DNA from 4 places in the Brevibacillus sp. HB1.4B genome. Region 4 is predicted to be linked to each of the others. Evidence: riboswitches for the same ligand, from Rfam matches in the RefSeq annotation. Region 4 holds a riboswitch; each other region holds the start of a gene.
The links. A riboswitch is a leader RNA that binds a small molecule or an ion and turns the genes downstream of it on or off. The one in region 4 is predicted to bind cobalamin.
Positions count from the first base shown of each region.

Region 1: linked by a shared signal. The riboswitch ahead of HP398_RS07115 (ABC transporter substrate-binding protein) and the one ahead of HP398_RS13910 (energy-coupling factor ABC transporter permease) in region 4 are both predicted to bind cobalamin.
Region 2: linked by a shared signal. The riboswitch ahead of cobO (cob(I)yrinic acid a,c-diamide adenosyltransferase) and the one ahead of HP398_RS13910 (energy-coupling factor ABC transporter permease) in region 4 are both predicted to bind cobalamin.
Region 3: linked by a shared signal. The riboswitch ahead of metE (5-methyltetrahydropteroyltriglutamate--homocysteine S-methyltransferase) and the one ahead of HP398_RS13910 (energy-coupling factor ABC transporter permease) in region 4 are both predicted to bind cobalamin.

Region 1 covers NZ_JABSUT010000002.1:538,960-541,162, forward strand. Annotated here, with positions in the region: gene HP398_RS07115 (ABC transporter substrate-binding protein) at 1-904, opposite strand, end outside; cobalamin riboswitch at 1,061-1,210, opposite strand; gene HP398_RS07120 (MBL fold metallo-hydrolase) at 1,359-2,203, opposite strand, start outside.
Region 2 covers NZ_JABSUT010000006.1:216,871-219,073, forward strand. Annotated here, with positions in the region: gene cobD (threonine-phosphate decarboxylase CobD) at 1-394, opposite strand, end outside; gene cobO (cob(I)yrinic acid a,c-diamide adenosyltransferase) at 391-939, opposite strand; cobalamin riboswitch at 1,104-1,319, opposite strand; gene HP398_RS16740 (M15 family metallopeptidase) at 1,503-2,195, shown strand.
Region 3 covers NZ_JABSUT010000009.1:62,211-64,413, reverse strand. Annotated here, with positions in the region: gene nrdF (class 1b ribonucleoside-diphosphate reductase subunit beta) at 1-740, shown strand, start outside; cobalamin riboswitch at 828-1,026, shown strand; gene metE (5-methyltetrahydropteroyltriglutamate--homocysteine S-methyltransferase) at 1,172-2,203, shown strand, end outside.
Region 4 covers NZ_JABSUT010000005.1:123,492-125,694, forward strand. Annotated here, with positions in the region: gene HP398_RS13905 (quinone-dependent dihydroorotate dehydrogenase) at 1-967, shown strand, start outside; cobalamin riboswitch at 1,101-1,294, shown strand; gene HP398_RS13910 (energy-coupling factor ABC transporter permease) at 1,438-2,202, shown strand; gene HP398_RS13915 (energy-coupling factor ABC transporter substrate-binding protein) at 2,199-2,203, shown strand, end outside.

The DNA of each region.
Region 1 (2,203 bases), on a different contig from region 4:
TGCCAAAGATTTGTTTTTCACGGATCGCCTTCATTTTATCCCAGCCATTGCGACTCGCGATCATATCCTCTAGCTTGATGCCCGTCTTTTCATCGGTAATTCCGCTCGCATACAAAATGACGTCTGGATCGTTTTGCAAAATCTTTTCTTCACTGATCGGATTCCACCCTTCGGTGTCGGAAGCAATGTTTGTTGCTCCAGCCAGGGTGATGAGTTCGTCCATGAATTCACCTTTTCCGACTGTCCAGCCTGGGGAAAATTCCAGGTATACCTTTTTCTTCTCTTCCGGTTTTACATTTTTCACTGCTTCTTGAACGTACGCGATGTCTTTCTTCATTTGCGCGACGACTTTTTCGGCTTGTTCCTGTGTGTTCGTGATAACTCCCATCGCCAAAACATTGTTTAGGATGTCATCCATCTTTGTCGGATGGGTAATATAGACTGGCATTCCGAGAGATTTGAGCTTGTCAGCCACTGGCTTTTCCATCGAAATCCCACCGACGACCATATCCGGCGTTTGAGCGAGAATGGCTTCTTCATTTGGTTTGACGACTCCGCCAATTTTCGGTTTTGCCTTCGCCGCATCTGGATAATCATCATAGTCTGAGACAGCTACGATCCGATCTTCCAAGCCTAATGCGAACAAAATCTCTGTCTCGGCAGGTGATGTAGAGACGATTCGCTCAGGAGCTTTTGCAAAGGTTACTTCTTTTCCTGTTGCATCCTTGACGGTCAATGGATACGTTGTTTGTTTTGCAGGTTGCTCGACCGCATTCTCTTGCGGTGCTGTCTGCGGTGCGCTTGTTTGTCCCCCTGGTGCTGGCTGGCTGTTATCGTTACCCGCACAACCTGCGAGGCTAGCCGCAACTAGTAGTGGGATCATGAATCGCAATGAACGTTTCATATGTAGAACTTCCTTTCTGCATGTCTGATTGACTGTTCCTTCCAATAAAAAAATCGACCCTTGCTTCCATTCGGAAATCAAAGGGTCGGCACCTCAGGGCAAACAGACAGGATGGTCTGCTTCCTGAAATAGGCCGATCCTTTCCGCGAAGGCAACAGGCACTAAAACAAACAGGCAGGTCTCCTGGCTTACGGCTGAGGAACGAGCCGATTTACAGTGGCGGGACCGCGTCGGATTTTCACCGACTTCCCTTTTCACCCGATCTTTTCGTTAAAAAGACGAGGCACCTATTTGCTGTTACGTTTGAAATTGTCACAGTCCATGACTCATCCTACATCATAGCATTCCTTGGATGAAAAAAGAATGACAAACACATAAGCCAATACTTTCTTGCCTGCTAAAAATGAAAAACGCCTGAACAAAAGGTTCAGGCAAATGTAAAGCTTTTGGCAGGCTATTTCCCTCGTTTGTCCAAATAATCGAGAATGCCCATGGAGCATACTTGTAAATCGAGCTTGAGTACTTCGAATACTTCGTGGTCACTGCTGATTCCTTGTGACTGTAGATGATCCGAAACTCGTTCAAATAACGTAAGAGACAGCTCATCGTATGATTGTCCAGCAACAAGCGCTGTCTTTCCTTCCGCCACAAACACGGGGAGCCACTCGCGTATTTGGCGGTACACGTCATCTACCTGCTCTGACATCCCAAAATGACCAAAGTAAATGCGACTCAGCTTGTGCGCTTCAAAACGGCTTAGAGACGCTAACATGGCATCCGGGTCAAACTGATTCGGCGAAGTAGATGGCAGCACGAGGTGTATGCCATCCTTTTTAAGCTGTGGATAGAGTACACCTGCCGTATCACCTGTGAACATGCCGCGGCTTACTGGATCGTAGATGCTGAAGTGATGATTGGCATGCCCTGGCGAATCCAGAAACTCCAATACGCAATTCTCTCCGATCTTTAGTGTATCTCCGTCCCCACGAATCAAAATCCGTTCCTCGAGAACAGCCTCAATCGGATCAAACAATCGATCAAAATCATCATGATACACCGCTCTCGCGCCTGCGATCAGTCGGCTCGGATCTATGAGATGACGTGCACCTTTCGGGTGGACAACGACCTTTGCGTTCGGACAATCCTTCAGAAACAGTCCTACTCCTCCTGCATGATCCAAGTGAATGTGCGTCACGATGATGTATTTGACTTGTTCCGGCTTATAACCGAGCTTGGCGAGACCGGCCTTGATGTATGGGACGGAGGGGCTTGGTCCTGTTTCTACCAATGTGAGCTCCT
Region 2 (2,203 bases), on a different contig from region 4:
TCCCGTAGCAGCCAATGACACGGGCACCATACTGCTCGGAAAGTTGCGTGTATTCCGAAAAGCAAGGATATACCACACCAACCGTTTGCGGCGAAAGACCGAGAATGGCCAGTGCCATCGCCTCCGCTGCACCATTGGCAGGCAGCAACCATTCCTCCGGCACTTGCAGCCGCTTCGCCAGCGCACGCCGAAACACACGATGTCCAGGGTCTGGGTAATGCGCTACAGCAGCCAGCGAATCCAGCAGCATCTCACGAACGCTTGCTGGCATCCCCAGCGGATTAATATTGGCACTGTAATCCAGAAACTGCCCGGGCTCTCGACCAAAGCGCTGCGCTGCGGTCAGCAAGTCTCCGCCATGACCGTACTTCTCTATTACACCTGCGCTTGTCAAAACTCTACCCCCAGCACAGCTGGAATCCCTTCATCGTAGTAATGCTTGATTGGCTTCATCTCTGTCACCAAATCTGCGATGTCCAAAATCTCCTGCTTTGCGGCCCGTCCCGTAATCACGAGGTGAATATGACTTGGCCTATTTTGAATCGCTTCCAACACATCGGACAATGGCAACACATCATCAATCGGGAAGCGGTCAATCGCCAATGCATTATTTAGCTCATCCAAAATGACGACATCGTACGCTCCGGAAGAAAGCTTTTCGCTCGCAAACGCCCAAGCTTCTTTCAATGCCTGACGATGCTCCTCCGGTGTTTTCGTCCATGTGAAGCCGACGCCCATTTGCACAATTTCAATGCCCAATTTATCGAAAATAATCTTTTCTCCGTATGTACGCTCTGGCGACTTGATGAATTGAACCATCAGCACCTTTTTCCCGCGCCCTGTCGCCCGCACAGCCAACCCGACTGCTGCTGTCGTTTTTCCTTTGCCGTCTCCTGTGTAAACGAGGGTCAATCCTCGCTTCTTATCGTTTTTCTCCATCGTGACCACCTCAAAAAGTGACGTATTTTACTCCGCTGTTTCCTCCAAATACTTTCCGAAGCATAAAAAAAGCGCTCTGTTTCCCCCAGTACGTAAGGAAAAACAAAGCGCGGATAGCTGAAAAGCAACAATCCTCACCTCTTCCTTTGACCCGAAGGAAATCAGTGTAAACATAAAAACAGGCAGGTCTCCTGGCTCGAGGATCATCGCTCTTCTTCTCCTTCCCGCTCCCGAATGGGCAGTGGATGGCATGATGCCTTGAAGAACAGCTACTCTCTTACAGTGGCGGGACCGCGTTGGCTTTTCACCAAACTTCCCTTTTAACCTTGCTCCTGCGAATCGGTTTCGCAAAAACAAGGACCTGTTTCTCTTCCATATGTAAATGTCGTTCGTTTCGTTGACAAGCACTTGCTTTAATAATAGCAAAAGCTACCGAGGATTCAAGCAAAAGCTGCTGATTCGTCGCTGGTGACTATTAGCAGAAAATTTAAGATAATGACCGTTTACATGCCTGATGTTTTTCGTTACCCTATTGGCAAAACAATCGAAAGTGGTGTGCAGTCATGCTATTTCCTCCGATTCCAAAAATACCAGACATGGTCCTGCCCAGCCCACTGCCGATCAAGGAATGCGGCGAACCGATGATTCCCCTCTCTTCCCTTTCAGCTCAAATCACAGTCTATCCAGCCTACTACCACAAGGGCTATGCCGGAACACAGCCAGAAGCCTTTTTGCGAGAAGGGGCAGCACACAAGCTCGCCACGGCAGCCGCGCAACTGCCTGTTGGCTACAAGCTCGTCGTGTTGGACGGCTGGCGCTCATTTGAGGTACAGGCATCCTTGTATGATCGTTTCCGTGAAGCCTTGCTATTACAAGGCTGGCAGGAAGGACCCGCCCTCACGGAAGAATTGAGCAAATTCGTCGCTTATCCAACAACAGACCTCTCCAAACCGTCCCCTCACCTATCCGGCGGTGCAGTGGATCTAACTATCGCAGGGCCTGATGGCTGGCTGGAGATGGGGACCGTCTTCGATGATTTCAGTGAACTGGCTTCCACTCGCTATTATGAAGAGCTGGCACAGTCTAAGCAAAAAGACATCGAAATTCGAGACAATCGCCGACTGCTTTATCATTTGATGACGGCTGCCGGATTCGTCAACTATCCGAAAGAATGGTGGCATTTCGAATACGGAACGCGCACTTGGGGACAAAAAACGCAGAAAGAGCCGATTTATGGCGGGGTTTTGTCGATGTAACCACAAAT
Region 3 (2,203 bases), on a different contig from region 4:
CGAAGATCATGGAGCATGTCGATGGACTGCAAAGAAAAGCGGTTCTCGCCTTCATGGGCATGATGGAGCAAATCCATGCCAAATCGTACAGCAGTATTTTTACAACGCTGGCATCGACAGAAGAGATTGACGGTATTTTTTCGTGGGTGGAAAACAATCCGCATCTGCAAAAGAAAGCGGCCCTCATCTCGAAACGCTATCAAGAAATTGAGAAACCGAAAGACTTGTACATGGCGATGGTAGCCTCTGTCTTCCTGGAAAGCTATCTGTTTTACAGCGGCTTCTTCTATCCGCTCTATTTGGCGGGGCAAGGAAAGATGACTAGCAGCGGGGAAATTATCGACCTGATTGTTCGCGACGAGAGCATCCACGGACTCTATGTCGGCGTTCTTGCGCAAGAAGTATATCAAGGTCTGAGTGTGGTCGAGCAGACCGCAGCAAAAGAGGAGCTGTATGCCCTTTTGCATGAGCTGCAAGAAAATGAAGAGGCCTATACGACTTCGTTGTATACGGAAATCGGATTGGCTGACGAGGTTCATGTGTACGTGCGTTACAACGCGAACAAAGCATTGATGAATCTGGGGCTGGACCCGTTATTCCCAGAGGAAGAAGTGAACCCGATCGTACTGAACGGCATTCGCACGCAGACGAAGCAGCATGACTTCTTCTCGAAAAAAGGAAATGGCTATGTCCGTACGCTAAACGTAGAGCCGTTGACCGATGATGATTTTAAATTTTAGTATGACAAAAAATGGATTCTGTGTTACTGTATGAACAGTATGCTGCCCTGCTAATTTATGGGGGGCACTTCACAGAACCATGACAATTTCATAAGAGTGGAAACAGGTTCTTTGGTCATCAAGATGGACCAAGGATGAAAAGGGAAGTCGGTGAGAATCCGACACGGTCCCGCCACTGTATGAGGGGAGTCGGCACATTTTTCAGCCACTGATCCAAACGGATTGGGAAGGCATGTGCAGATGATGATCCCAAAGTCAGGAGACCTGCCTGTTTCGACGACACTGCTTAACCTACGGGAGATAGGGAGGTGTTAGGATGCTGTGATCTCAGTGCTTATTTGGCATTTCTAACGTTCTTTTTGATCGTTGGAGATGCTTTTTTTATTGGGCGGATTCAAGTCAAGATCGAATAAAGAATGGAGAGGAAGCTCATGAAAAGCAGCAATTTGGGATATCCACGGATCGGGAAGAACCGCGAGTGGAAAAAGGCATTGGAAGCATTTTGGGCAGGCACTATCGGTGAGGTGGGCTTGGAGCAGCAAATGGAACAAATCCGTCAACAACATCTACTGAGTCAGCAGGAAAAAGGGGTCGAGCTGATCCCTGTGGGTGACTTTACGTACTACGATCACATGCTGGATATGGCTGTGATGTTTGGAATGGTCCCCAAGCGTTATGAATACGAGGGTGGCCCGGTTTCGTTAGCCACATACTTCGCCATGGCTCGCGGTTCGAAGGAAGCTGTCGCCAGTGAAATGACGAAATGGTTTAACACGAACTACCATTATATCGTCCCGGAGTTCGGTGAACGTCAACCAGTCATTACGGAGAACAAGCCTCTCCAGGCATATTTGGAGGCCAAAGAAAAGTTTGGAATCATCGGAAAGCCTGTCATTGTAGGTCCGTATACGTTTGTCAAATTGTCCAAAGGATATGAGAAAAACGAATTTGAGCCCATCGTGGATCAACTCGTTCCGCTTTACATAGACGTTCTCCGGGAGTTGGAGCTACACGGCGTGGAATGGGTGCAAATCGATGAGCCTGCATTTGTACTGGATGTCTCGGTGCGTGATCGCGCCATCATCAAACGTATCTATACGCAAATCGGTCAAGCACTACCGCATATCCAGTGCATGCTGCAAACTTATTTTGAAGCGGTGGATTGGTATGAGGAGCTAGTTTTCTTACCGGTAAAAGGAATCGGTCTTGATTTTGTACACGGAGCGAAGCGTAATCTGACCAATCTCAAAACACACGGGTTTCCAGCAGACAAGATTCTCGCAGCGGGAATCATCGACGGTCGAAACATATGGCGTGCATCGATTGAGGAGAAGTGGGAACTAGTCAAAGAAATTTCCGAGATTGTTCCACTCGAAAAGCTGTGGTTGCAGCCGTCCAGTAGCTTATTGCACGTACCAGTATCGGTTGAAGCAGAGAAGGACTTGCCTGAGGAAGTCATGCCT
Region 4 (2,203 bases):
TCAGGTAAAAGACCAGCGGTTGGAGAATAAGCTGTGGGGAATGACGTTTCCGAATCCAGTCGGACTTGCAGCCGGTTTTGATAAAAATGCGGAAGTCTATCATGCGTTGGGTGCTCTTGGTTTTGGGTTTGTGGAAATCGGGACGTTGACACCGCAGGGGCAGCCAGGCAATCCGAAGCCGCGTTTGTTCCGATTGCCGGAACATCAAGCTGTCATTAACCGGATGGGCTTCAACAATCACGGTGCGTATTTGGCTTCCCAGCATTTGGTCGATTACGCATACTCAGATGTTCCAATTGGGATTAACATTGGGAAAAACAAAGTAACGCCGAATGAAGAGGCGGCCATCGACTATAGCAAATGTATGGACATGCTCTATGCATACGGTCACTATTTCGTCATTAACATCAGCTCTCCGAATACCCCGAATCTGCGTGACTTGCAGGAGACAGAGAGCTTGCGTCATTTGGTGCGTGCAGTAAGGGAAAAGGCAACCGAAATGGAAGCACGTTCCATCAAGAAAAAGCCGATTTTGCTGAAAGTAGCACCAGACATGTCGGATGAGCACATGCGCGATGTTGTTCACGCTGCTGTTGAAGAAGGCATTGCCGGAATTATCGCTACCAATACGACACTGTCACGCGAGGCGGTTTCCGGACATCGTTTTGCCGAGGAAGCGGGCGGCTTGAGCGGAAGACCTCTTACGGAGCGTTCCACTGCTTGGGTGAAGGAGATTTATCAAGAAGTAGGAGACAAGGTACCCATCATCGGTGTCGGGGGCATTTATAACGGCGAAGACGCCTACGCGAAAATCCGAGCAGGAGCCAGTCTCGTTCAGGTGTATACGGGGATGATTTATCAAGGCCCAGGTATCGCCAAGCAAATTAACAAAAAGCTACTCAAGCTCATGCAGCGCGATGGTTTTAAACATATTAGTGAAGTAATTGGCGTAGACGCAAAAGAATAGATAGAACAAGTACGCATAGGTCGATGGCTCCGTTTGTAGTGGGGCATCGGCTTATGCGTTTTTGCTTATATTCTTCCGATTTATGTAGTGATCCGTTATAATGATGTGGGACAAACATGAATTGTCTGTCAACTTCATATGATCGGCGTTAGGTGCCTTTATGTGACGCATAAAGGGTAACAGGGAATCGGGTGAAAGTCCCGAGCGGTCCCGCCACTGTAACCAGGGAGCTCTCTTTGAGAAGGAAACCACTCATTTTTGTATGGGGAAGGACAAAGAGCGTATGGATCTGGAAGCCAGGAGACCTACCTAGTAGCCACACCCACAAAACCTTCGCGGAAAGGAGCGGTGAATACGAGGCAATGAGGCTGTATGTCAGTCTGTTGTTTTGTGTGCACATCTCGTCCATTGATGGATGGGATTTTTTTGTTTGTAGGAAAAGAACGAAAGTCAGTGAAGGAGGAAGGAACATGAATCGATCTCGTCTCGTATCTACTTGTTTGATGATCGCGGGCTTTGTCCTGTATTTCCTGCTCAATGAACCAGAGACAGGACATGCGATGCACATCATGGAAGGGTATTTGCCATTATCCTGGGCCTTATTTTGGTGGGCTGTCTTCTTGCCATTTTTTATTCTTGGGATTCGCTCGATTAACAAGATTGTAAAAGAACATCCCGAAATGAAGCTCCTTATTGGTGTTGCAGGAGCGTTTGCCTTTGTTTTATCTGCACTGAAAATCCCTTCAGTTACAGGCAGCAGCTCTCACCCGACTGGAACGGGCCTTGGCGCCATTATGTTTGGGCCTTTTGCGATGTCTGTGTTAGGGAGCATGGTGCTCTTGTTTCAAGCCTTGCTTTTGGCACATGGAGGTTTGACTACGCTAGGGGCAAATGCTGTATCCATGGCAGTAGTAGGACCACTGGTGGCATACGGAATCTATCGGGTGATCATGAAAGTGCGCGGAAGCCAGCGTCTGGCTGTTTTTGCGGCGGCTGCCTTGGCTGACCTCGCTACCTATGTGGTGACTTCGATTCAACTGGCACTCGCATTTCCAGCTGAATCTGGTGGAGTGTTGGCCTCGTTTGCCAAATTCGCAGGAATTTTTGCATTCACGCAAGTTCCGCTCGCAATCAGTGAAGGTCTGTTGACCGTTCTTGTTTGGAACTGGTTGTTATCTTACAACGCAAAAGAGCTTACACAGCTTCGTTTGCTCAAACGGGAGGAATCGCTGTGAA